2 regions of the Streptomyces sp. R-74717 genome follow, and region 1 is predicted to be linked to the other one. Evidence: riboswitches for the same ligand, from Rfam matches in the RefSeq annotation. Region 1 holds a riboswitch; the other holds the start of a gene.
What was found. A riboswitch is a leader RNA that binds a small molecule or an ion and turns the genes downstream of it on or off. The one in region 1 is predicted to bind glycine.
Positions count from the first base shown of each region.

Region 2: another riboswitch for glycine. It lies ahead of gcvT (glycine cleavage system aminomethyltransferase GcvT); the one in region 1 lies ahead of gcvP (aminomethyl-transferring glycine dehydrogenase).

Region 1 is NZ_CP102361.1:8,020,565-8,025,673, reverse strand. Features, by position in the region: gene gcvP (aminomethyl-transferring glycine dehydrogenase) at 1-1,568, opposite strand, end outside; glycine riboswitch at 1,763-1,859, opposite strand; gene NRF20_RS36830 (PRC-barrel domain-containing protein) at 1,973-2,341, shown strand; gene NRF20_RS36825 (DNA polymerase IV) at 2,266-3,726, opposite strand; gene NRF20_RS36820 (MerR family transcriptional regulator) at 3,784-4,401, opposite strand; gene NRF20_RS36815 (bifunctional nuclease family protein) at 4,570-5,043, opposite strand; gene NRF20_RS36810 (MerR family transcriptional regulator) at 5,097-5,109, opposite strand, start outside.
Region 2 is NZ_CP102361.1:3,204,128-3,209,236, reverse strand. Features, by position in the region: gene NRF20_RS14365 (L-serine ammonia-lyase) at 1-87, opposite strand, end outside; gene glyA (serine hydroxymethyltransferase) at 272-1,531, opposite strand; gene gcvH (glycine cleavage system protein GcvH) at 1,552-1,929, opposite strand; gene gcvT (glycine cleavage system aminomethyltransferase GcvT) at 2,021-3,136, opposite strand; glycine riboswitch at 3,278-3,375, opposite strand; gene NRF20_RS14345 (AAA family ATPase) at 3,535-4,212, shown strand; gene NRF20_RS14340 (enhanced serine sensitivity protein SseB) at 4,293-5,063, shown strand.

The DNA of each region.
Region 1 (5,109 bases):
ATCTCGGTGGTCGCGTTCAGCTTCATGGTGCAGGAGCCGAGCGGGATCATCCCGCGGTCCAGGGCGTAGTCCCGGTCGGCGAGCTTGCGCAGGTAGCGCAGCATCGCGGTCTCGGAACGGTGCTGGTGGAAGACCTGGTGGGTGAGGATCTCATCGGTCCGCAGCAGGCCCTCGGGCAGCGCGTCGGCAGCCGCTGCGTCCAGTGTCTCGATGTCCCCGTCGGCGCCGAAGGCGGCCCAGACGGCGGCGATCTGCGTGCGCGTGGTGGTCTCGTCGCAGGCGAGGGAGACCAGGTCTGCGTCGACGAGCCGCAGATTGACACCGCGCTCGCGGGCGTCGGCCACGACATCGGCGGCCTTCCCCGGGACACGCACGGTGAAGGTGTCGAAGTAGGCGCCGGTCACGACGTCGATGCCGGAGGCGCGCAGGCCCTCGGCCAGGATCGTCGCGTAGCGGTGGGTGCGCTGAGCGATCGTCCGCAGCCCGTCCGGGCCGTGGTAGACGGCGTACATCCCGGCCATGACGGCGAGCAGCACCTGCGCGGTACAGATGTTGCTGGTGGCCTTCTCGCGGCGGATGTGCTGCTCGCGGGTCTGCAGAGCCAGCCGGTATGCCTTGTTGCCGTCCGCGTCGACGGAAACGCCGACGAGGCGGCCCGGCAGGCTGCGGGCGAACTTCTCGCGTACGGCCATGAAGCCGGCGTGCGGTCCCCCGAAGCCCATCGGTACACCGAAGCGCTGCGTGGTGCCGACCGCGATGTCCGCGCCCAGGTCGCCTGGCGAGGTGAGCAGGGTCAGGGCCAGCAGATCGGCGGCGACCGTGACGATCGCACCGAGTTCGTGGGCCTGCTCGATGACGGGCTTGATGTTCCGTACCGCCCCGGAGGCGCCCGGGTACTGCACCAGGACACCGAAGACGCCGCGCTCGGCGATCTCCGCCGGGACGCCGTCGGAGAGGTCGGCGACGACGACCTCGACACCGGTCGGCTCGGCGCGGGTCTCGATGACGGCGATCGTCTGCGGCAGGGCGTCGGCATCGACCAGGAAGACACCGTTCTTGACCTTGCCGACGCGCCGCGAGAGCGCCATGGCCTCGGCGGCCGCGGTGCCCTCGTCGAGCAGGGAGGCGCCGGAGGTGGGCAGCCCGGTCAGCTCGGCGACCATCGTCTGGAAATTGAGGAGCGCCTCCAGGCGGCCCTGCGAGATCTCCGGCTGGTACGGCGTGTAGGCCGTGTACCAGGCAGGGTTCTCCATGACGTTGCGGAGGATCACCGGCGGGGTGAAGGTGCCGTAGTAGCCGAGCCCGATCATCGGGGCCAGCACCTGGTTGCGGTCGGCGAGGGAACGCAGTTCCGCCAGGACCTCGGCCTCGGTGCGGGCAGTCGGCAGCCGCAGCGCCTCCGCGCTCTTGATGACATCGGGCACCGCTGCCGCGGTCAGCTCGTCCAGCGAGCCGTAGCCGATCTGAGCGAGCATCTTCGACTGCGACTCCGCATCGGGACCGATGTGGCGCTGTTCGAACGGAATGCCCTGCTCCAGCTGGGAAAGCGGAGTGCGACGGGGGGTCATGGTGGAGGCCTCCTGGTCTGTCACGACCTGCGAGGGGCACCACGGCGCGGGTGCCCGAACGGCCTCCCCCTCTGTCATCTCAACCTGAGAGCTTCACCGGCGCGCCCTGCGGCGTACCGGCTTTCACCGTCGGTGAGGAAGGGAACCGTACCGGCACTCGGCCGCACGAAACCCGCCCTGCTTTCCAGAGTGACCTCGTCCGTGCGGTACGGGGGCCTGAGAGATTCCGGGGAGGATTTGCTCCTTCGGCGCCTTCGGATTCGCTCCGGAGGACTCTCCCGCACGGGGTCAGCAGCCATCACCAGCCTACCAGCGGGGTTCGCGGCGGAATTCTCGAGTGGCCAACCCCTCGGATCTGCACTTCTGTAGTGCTTGTGGAGTAGCCGCGACCAGTGGGAGGGACCGTGCAGACCGACATCGATCCGCGCAGCCTGATCGGCCGCAAAGCGTTCGACCGCAAGGGCACCAAGATCGGAACCGTGGACGAGGTGTACCTCGACGACGCCACCGGTGTGCCCGAGTGGGCGGCCGTACGTACCGGACTGTTCAGCCGGGACGCGTTCGTCCCGCTGGAACCCAGCGAATTCGTGGAGGATTCGCTCCGCGTCCCCTTCGACCGTGCACTGATCAAGGACGCACCGGACTTCGGCGTAGGCCGCCATCTCTCACCGGAACAGGAACTCCAGCTCTACCGGCACTACGGTCTGGACTCCCCGCCCGAGGAGACCGGCCCGGACAGGGAATTCGGCAGACTGGCCGGCCAGGACGAGTAGTCCACCGGGTTCCGCACCAGCGGCAGCGGATCGGCCGGCTGCAGTACCGGATCGTCGATGCGGAACGTACGCACCCGGCCGGGCGCCGATTCGGGTTCCTCGAACCGCACCGTCACCCGGCCGACACCGCTGCCCTGCACCCAGCCGTGGCCGTAGGTGTCATGACGTACGTCATGTCCGGCGGGCCAGCGCCGTGCGGCGAGCTGCTCGGCGGTCTCCTGGGTCTCCTCCCGCGTACCGTCCACCAGCTTGTCCCCGTCGCCCGCCGCCGCTGTCTCCTCCTCGGCCGCTTCCCCGGTTGCGGCCTGTTCACCGGCGGCCTGGGCGAAGAGGTCGTCCTGCGTGTAGTCGGCAAGCCCCGTGACGCCCACCCCCAGGAGCCGTACCCCTCCGGTGGTGTCCACGGCCTCCAGGAGCCGTGCGGCGGCCTCCCGGACCACTGCCGGGTCGTCCGTGGGCCCACGCAGCGTCTCGGACCTCGTGAGCGTGGAGAAGTCGTACCGCCGCACCTTGAGCACCACCGTCCGCCCGGACCGCCCCGCGCCCCGCAGTCGCTGGACGCATCGGTCGGCCAGCCGTTCCACCTCCGTCCTGACCCGCACCCGGTCGTGCAGATCCGCGTCGAAAGTGTCCTCGACCGACACCGACTTCGCGTCCCGCTCCGCGACCACGGGCCGGTCGTCGTACCCGAACGCCATGCGGTGCAGCGAGCCGCCGTGCGCCTTCCCCAGCAGGCGTACGAGCTCCGCCTCACCCGCCTCGACCAGGTCATTGACCGTCGTCATCCCGGCGCGGCGCAGATGGTCCGCCGTCGCGGGCCCGACGCCGGGGAGGATCCGTACCGACATGGGCGCGAGCAGCTCCCGCTCCGTTCCCGGCTCTATGAGCAGCAGCCCGTTCGGTTTCGCCTCCTCCGAAGCGATCTTGGCCAGCATCTTGGAACCGGCGAGCCCGACCGAACCGGTGAGCCCTGTGACCGCCTTGATGGCCGTACGCAGCTGCTCACCGATCTCCAGCGCGGAAGCGGTGTCATCGGCCGTGCCACCCGCTTCGAGGTCCACAAAGGCCTCGTCCAGGCTGAGTGGCTCCATCAGCGGGGAGAGCCGTCCCAGCAGCTCCATCACCTGGTCACTGACCGTCCGGTACAGCAGGAAGCGGGGCACCAGATAGGCCGCGTTGGGAGCCAGCCGCCGCGCCTGCGCCATGGGCATCGCCGAGTGCACCCCGAAGCGCCGTGCCTCGTACGACGCAGTGGCGACGACTCCGCGTGGTCCCAGCCCGCCCACCACGACCGGTTTGCCGCGCAGGCTGGGCTTCGCCGCCTGCTCGGCAGAGGCGTAGAAGGCATCCATGTCCAGATGCAGGATGGTGGGCGCGGCTCTCACATCAATCGATGCTGCCCTACGGCACTGACAATCGCCGCGCCCGATTCCCCGGCCGGGTCAGCCGGCGCGGTTGCGTCGACGCGCCAGCTCATCGGTGGGGTTGTTCCCGACCAGCGTCTCACCGGTGTCCACCCGCTCACCGTGCAGCTGTGACAAGGCGGCGTCGACGTCCTGCCACACCACACCCACGGCGATACCGAAGACACCCTGGCCGCCCTGGAGCAGATCGACGACCTCGTCGGGCGAGGAGCACTCGTAGACCGTCGCCCCGTCGCTCATCAGCGTCATCCGCTCAAGATCCTGGAAGCCGCGGGCCCGCAGATGCTGAACCGTGGTGCGGATGTTCTGCAGGGCGACGCCCGTGTCCAGGAAACGCTTCACGATCTTCAGCAGGACGACGTCCCGGAAGCTGTAGAGCCGCTGTGTACCCGAGCCGTATGCCGGACGCACGCTCGGCTCGACCAGCCCCGTGCGCGCCCAGTAGTCGAGCTGCCGATAGGTGATCCCCGCGGCCGCGCAAGCTGTCGGCCCGCGATAGCCGATGTCGTTGGCCGATGCCACGCCGCCCCCCGCCACCGCCGCCGGTTTAACCGGTTGCCTGATGGTGTGGCCGGCTGTACTCCCCTGCTGCGGATACGGCCCACCCGCTGCCGTACCGTCGCCGCTGCTTCTCACGCCGACCTCCGTCCTTGACCTGCCATCTCGAAGGTAGGCAGTCACTCGGGGTGCGTCAACGATCGCCACACTCGGCACGCCGAGTGATAATCACCCTGAGAGTGGTTTCCCGTGTCTCGCGAGCGGGAAAGGCTTGTCGGATGCGCTGACTGCGACCCCGTAGAACGGTTACTGACTGTTGGTACCGAAGTCCTCCGGTGAGATCTGGTCGAGGAACTCGCGGAACTTCTCCACCTCGTCCTCCTGCTCGTCCGGGATGGCGATGCCGGCATCGTCGAGCACCCCGTCGCTGCCGTAGATCGGCGTTCCGGTGCGCAGCGCGAGCGCTATGGCGTCGGACGGCCGCGCGCTCACCTCGACCCCGCTGGCGAAGACCAGCTCCGCGTAGAAGACCCCTTCCCGCAGGTCCGTGATACGGACCTCGGTGAGCTCCTGACCGACGGCCTCGAGCACATCCTTGAAGAGATCATGGGTCAGCGGCCTGGCCGGAGCCATGCCCTGCTGGGCGAAGGCGATCGCGGTCGCCTCACCAGGACCGATCCAAATGGGGAGGTACCGGTCGCCTCCCACTTCACGCAGGAGCACGATCGGTTGGTTGGAGGGCATTTCCACCCGGACACCCACAACGTCGAGCTCGTTCACACAGCAACCCTAGGACGTGCTCGGCAGGTTTGGGTAGTCGGGCACCGACGTGATCAGTGGAGCCGG
Region 2 (5,109 bases), 4.8 Mb from region 1:
CATCAGGGCGGCGCGCATCGGGCCGACCGTATGGGAGCTGGACGGGCCGATGCCGATCGAGAACAGGTCGAAGACCGAGATGGCCACGGGGGACTCCTAAGGGTTGGTAGACGCCGTTGTCTGCCGGGTGATGCGGTACGGGCCGGTTGGCCCGAAGAGCAGCGGGGGACAAGGGATGGGGCACCGCGCCCACTGTCCAGTGTGCGCGGTGCCCCGCCCGAAACGTGACGAACTGTGTCCCGGATTACTTCGGGACAACCTGTGACCCGGACTACTTCAGGCCGGGATACAGCGGGAACTTTTCGGCCAGCGCGACGACGCGGGCCTTGAGGGCATCCGCGTCATAGGACGGCTTGAGCGCCGACGCGATGATCTCCGCGACCTCGGTGAAGTCCTCGGCCTGGAAACCGCGGGTGGCCAGGGCCGGCGTACCGATCCGCAGACCCGAGGTGACCATCGGCGGCCGCGGGTCGTTCGGGATGGCGTTCCGGTTGACCGTGATGCCCAGCTCGTGCAGCCGGTCCTCGGCCTGCTGGCCGTCCAGCTCGGAGTTGCGCAGGTCGACGAGGACCAGGTGGACGTCCGTACCGCCGGACAGCACGGAGACACCGACCTCGGTGACGTCCGGCTGGACCAGGCGCTCGGCGAGGATGCGGGCGCCGTCCAGGGTGCGCTGCTGGCGCTCCTTGAACTCCTCGGTCGCCGCGACCTTGAACGAGACCGCCTTGGCCGCGATCACGTGCTCCAGCGGACCACCCTGCTGGCCCGGGAAGACCGCGGAGTTGATCTTCTTGGCGAGCTCCTGCGTCGACAGGATGACGCCACCGCGCGGACCGCCGAGGGTCTTGTGCGTGGTGGTCGTGACGACATGGGCGTGCGGCACCGGGTTGGGGTGCAGACCCGCGGCCACCAGGCCGGCGAAGTGCGCCATGTCGACCATCAGGTACGCGCCGACCTCGTCCGCGATGCGGCGGAAGGCGGCGAAGTCCAGCTGACGGGGGTACGCGGACCAGCCGGCGACGATCAGCTTCGGCTTGGACTCCTTGGCCAGACGCTCGACCTCGGCCATGTCCACGACGCCGGTCTCGTCGACGTGGTACGGGACCACGTTGTAGAGCTTGCCGGAGAAGTTGATCTTCATGCCGTGGGTCAGGTGGCCGCCGTGGGCCAGGCTCAGGCCCATGATCGTGTCGCCCGGCTTCAGCAGCGCGAACATCGCGGCGGCGTTGGCCTGCGCACCGGAGTGCGGCTGGACGTTCGCGGCCTCGGCGCCGAACAGCGCCTTGATGCGGTCGATGGCGATCTGCTCGACGACGTCGACGTGCTCACAGCCGCCGTAGTAGCGGCGGCCGGGGTAGCCCTCGGCGTACTTGTTGGTGAGGACGGAGCCCTGGGCCTCCATGACCGCGACCGGAGCGAAGTTCTCCGAGGCGATCATTTCGAGGGTGGACTGCTGACGGTGGAGCTCGGCGTCGACAGCGGCGGCGACGTCCGGGTCCAGCTCGTGGAGGGAGGAGTTGAGAAGCGACATCAGGTGGTCCCTTGGGGTCTTTAGTTGCCGGAGAACTCGGTGTACTCGTCGGCGGAGAGCAGGTCCTTCGGCTCCTCCGCCATACGTACCTTGAACAGCCAGCCGCCCTCGAAGGGGGCGGAGTTCACCAGCGACGGGTCGTCCACGACGTCCTGGTTCGCGGCGGTGACCTCACCGGTCACCGGCGAATACAGGTCGCTCACCGACTTGGTCGACTCCAGCTCACCGCAGGTCTCGCCCGCGGTCACCGTGTCACCGACCTCGGGGAGCTGGGCGTAGACGACATCGCCGAGCGCGTTGGCCGCGTACTCGGTGATACCGATCGTGGCCACACCGTCCTCGACGGCCGACAGCCACTCGTGCTCCTTGCTGTAACGCAGCTGCTGGGGGTTGCTCATGACCTGAATTCTCCTGTACGCGGGGGGGTGCTGATGAACGGTGGTCTTACGGTGTGAGACGCGACTGCGTCACTTCCGATGTGCGCGGACGTCACTTCTGGCGCTTGTAGAACGGCAGCGCCACGACCTCGTACGGCTCGTGGCTGCCCCGGATGTCCACTGCGACGCCTTCGGTACCGGGCGTGGCGTGCGCGGCGTCCACGTAGGCGATGGCGATCGGCTTGCCGAGCGTCGGCGACGGGGCTCCGGAGGTGACCTCGCCGATGACCTGGCCCTCGGCGACCACGGGGTAGCCGGCGCGCGGCACCCGGCGGCCCTCGGCGATCAGGCCGACGAGCTTGCGCGGCGGGGCGGTCTCGGCGCGCTCGGCGGCGGCCTCCAGGGCCTTGCGCCCCACGAAGTCGCCCTCCTTCTCGAACTTCACGACCCGGCCGAGACCGGCGTCGAACGGGGTGAGCTCGGTGGTCAGCTCGTGCCCGTACAGCGGCATGCCCGCCTCCAGGCGCAGCGTGTCGCGGCAGGACAGGCCGCACGGGATCAGGCCACGGGAGGCGCCCGCCGCCGTGAGGGCCTGCCAGAGCTGCTCGGCGTGCTCGGGGGCGACGAACAGCTCGAAGCCGTCCTCGCCGGTGTAGCCGGTGCGGGCGATGAGGGCGGGGACACCGGCGACCGTGCCGGGCAGACCGGCGTAGTACTTCAGACCGTCCAGGTCGGCATCGGTGACGGAGGCCAGGATGGCGGGGGACTCGGGGCCCTGGACGGCGAGCAGCGCGTACGCGTCGCGGTCGTCGCGCACCTCGGCGTCGAAGCCGCCGGCCCGCACGGTCAGCGCGTCCAGCACGATCTGGGCGTTCCCGGCGTTGGCGACGACCATGTATTCGGTGTCACCCAGGCGGTAGACGATGAGGTCGTCCAGGATCCCGCCGTCCTCGGCGCAGATCATCGTGTAGCGGGCGCGGCCCACGGCGACGGTGCCGATGTTGCCGACCAGCGCGAAGTTCAGGAAGGCCGCGGCCGCGGGGCCGGTCACGGTGATCTCGCCCATGTGCGACAGGTCGAAGAGACCGGCCCTGGTGCGCACCGCGTTGTGCTCGTCGCGCTCGCTGGCGTACCGCAGGGGCATGTCCCAGCCCGCGAAGTCGGTCATGGTCGCGCCCAGCGAACGGTGCAGGGCATCGAGGGCGGTGAGACGGGGGGCGGTGCTCATGGATATGGCTCCCAGGGCATGACGACGAGGACAATCCCTCCCCATCTGTCATCGGAACCTGAGAGGTTCGCCGAGAGCCCCCTGAAGGGTTCGGCTTGCACCTTGGGTGGAGCCGCAGAGCGGCCCGCTTTTCAGATCTGCCTCATCCACGCGGTACGGGGCCTGAGAGATTCAAGGGAGGAACTTGCTCCTTCGGCGCCCGGCACATGCAGTGACCGGAACTCTCCCGCGCGGATTCAAGCGGCCTTTATGCAGTTGGCCGGGTCATCATTGCATGCATCGCACTGGAGTGGGGCCCCGGTCCCTCACGGGAAATCAGCGGCGTGGACGGTTGTATCGCATTACCTTTTCTTTACACTTCATGGGCATACGTGGGGTGACCCGACAGGGGGAGGGCGATGACGTTGCAGCGGTACGCGACGACCGCGGGGGTCGCGCACGGCGCGATGCCCGCACAGCCAGGGGCTCCGGCCACGGAGACGCTCGGCACGCACGCGCCCGTCGTGCGGGATCTGCGGGAGCGGGCCGGGCGCAGCCCGCGCAGCCTGCACTTCGCGGCGGGCGACGTGGTGGTGGTCTCCGGGCTGCCCGGCAGCGGCAAATCGACGCTCATCCGGCGGGCGGTCACAACGGTCCGTGCCATCGACTCCCAGGACACCCGGGACCGCTGGGCGCGGCTGATGCCCCGTTTACTCCCGTATGCCCTCTACCGCCCCCTCGTCCGCGTCGCCCACTACTGGGGACTGTGGCGGGCGCTGCGCTCCGGGGAGTCCGTCGTCGTCCACGACTGCGGAACCCAGGCGTGGGTACGCGGCTGGCTGGCCCGTGACGCGCGGCGCCGGGGCCGTGTCCTCCACCTCGTCCTGCTCGACGTCACACCGCAGACGGCGAGGGAGGGGCAGCGGGAGCGCGGACGCGGGGTCTCCGGATATGCGTTCGCCCGGCACCGCAGGGCGGTGGGGAGACTGCTGCTGAACACCGAGACCGGCCTGCTGCCGCCCGGGTGCGTTTCGGCGGTGCTGCTGGACCGGGAAGCGGCGGGGAAGCTGGGCCGGATCGTGTTCGCGGACGCATAGGGCCTGGGGGTGAGGGGCCGGAGGGCCTGGCGGCCGGACGCTAACCTTCTGCCGGAAGGCTCGAGCAAGAAGGGGAAGCAGTGGACATTCCGGCACAGGTCCAGTCCCATCCGCAGAGCGGATGGCCGGCCAATGAGCTCGAAGAGGTTCTGATGGCCTCGGTGGGCAGCCCGGAGGCGGGCGGACGGCTCGTCGAGGTGCTCGGGCGCAGCCACGTCTGGGTGCCCCTGCCGGGCGGCGGCGGACCCGACTCCTCCGACCTGGACCTGCCCACGCTGGAGATCGAGGGCGCTCCGTACGTTCCCGTGTTCAGCTCCGAACAGCAGTTCCTCAGCTGCGTCGGTACCCAGATGTCCTTCGCCGTCGCGCCCGCCCGCGAGTTCGCCCGCGGCCTGCCTCCACAGCTCGGCATCGCCGTGAACCCGGGCGGCGCCGTCGGGATGCCGCTGCCGCCGCCCGCCGTGGCCGAGCTCTGCCGCGCCGGACGCACCCCGCTGGACGGGCCGGCCAGCGGAGGCAGGGTCCGGCTGTACGAGCCGGCCTGGCAGGAGGAGCCCGTCGACTTCCTCTCCGCGGCGGCCGGCGAATTCGAGGAGAGCGGTGTCGTGCTCACCGCCCGCCGGGCGCTGGCCAGCATCGAGGGCGGCGAGCCCGTCCTCTTCATCGGCGTCGAGTTCTCCACCTGGGAGGGTGCCGGGCGCAACGCCCCGTTGGACGCCCTCGGCCGTGCGCTCGGCCGGGTCGAGGTGCCCTGGCCGGTCAATCTGGTCCTGCTCGATGTGGCTCAGGACCCGGTCGGCGACTGGATGCGGGAGAAGGTCCGGCCGTTCTACCAGCGCGCGGGCCAGTAGCGCCCGGCACGGCGCCCGCGGACGCCTTCGGAGCGGATCAACGCGT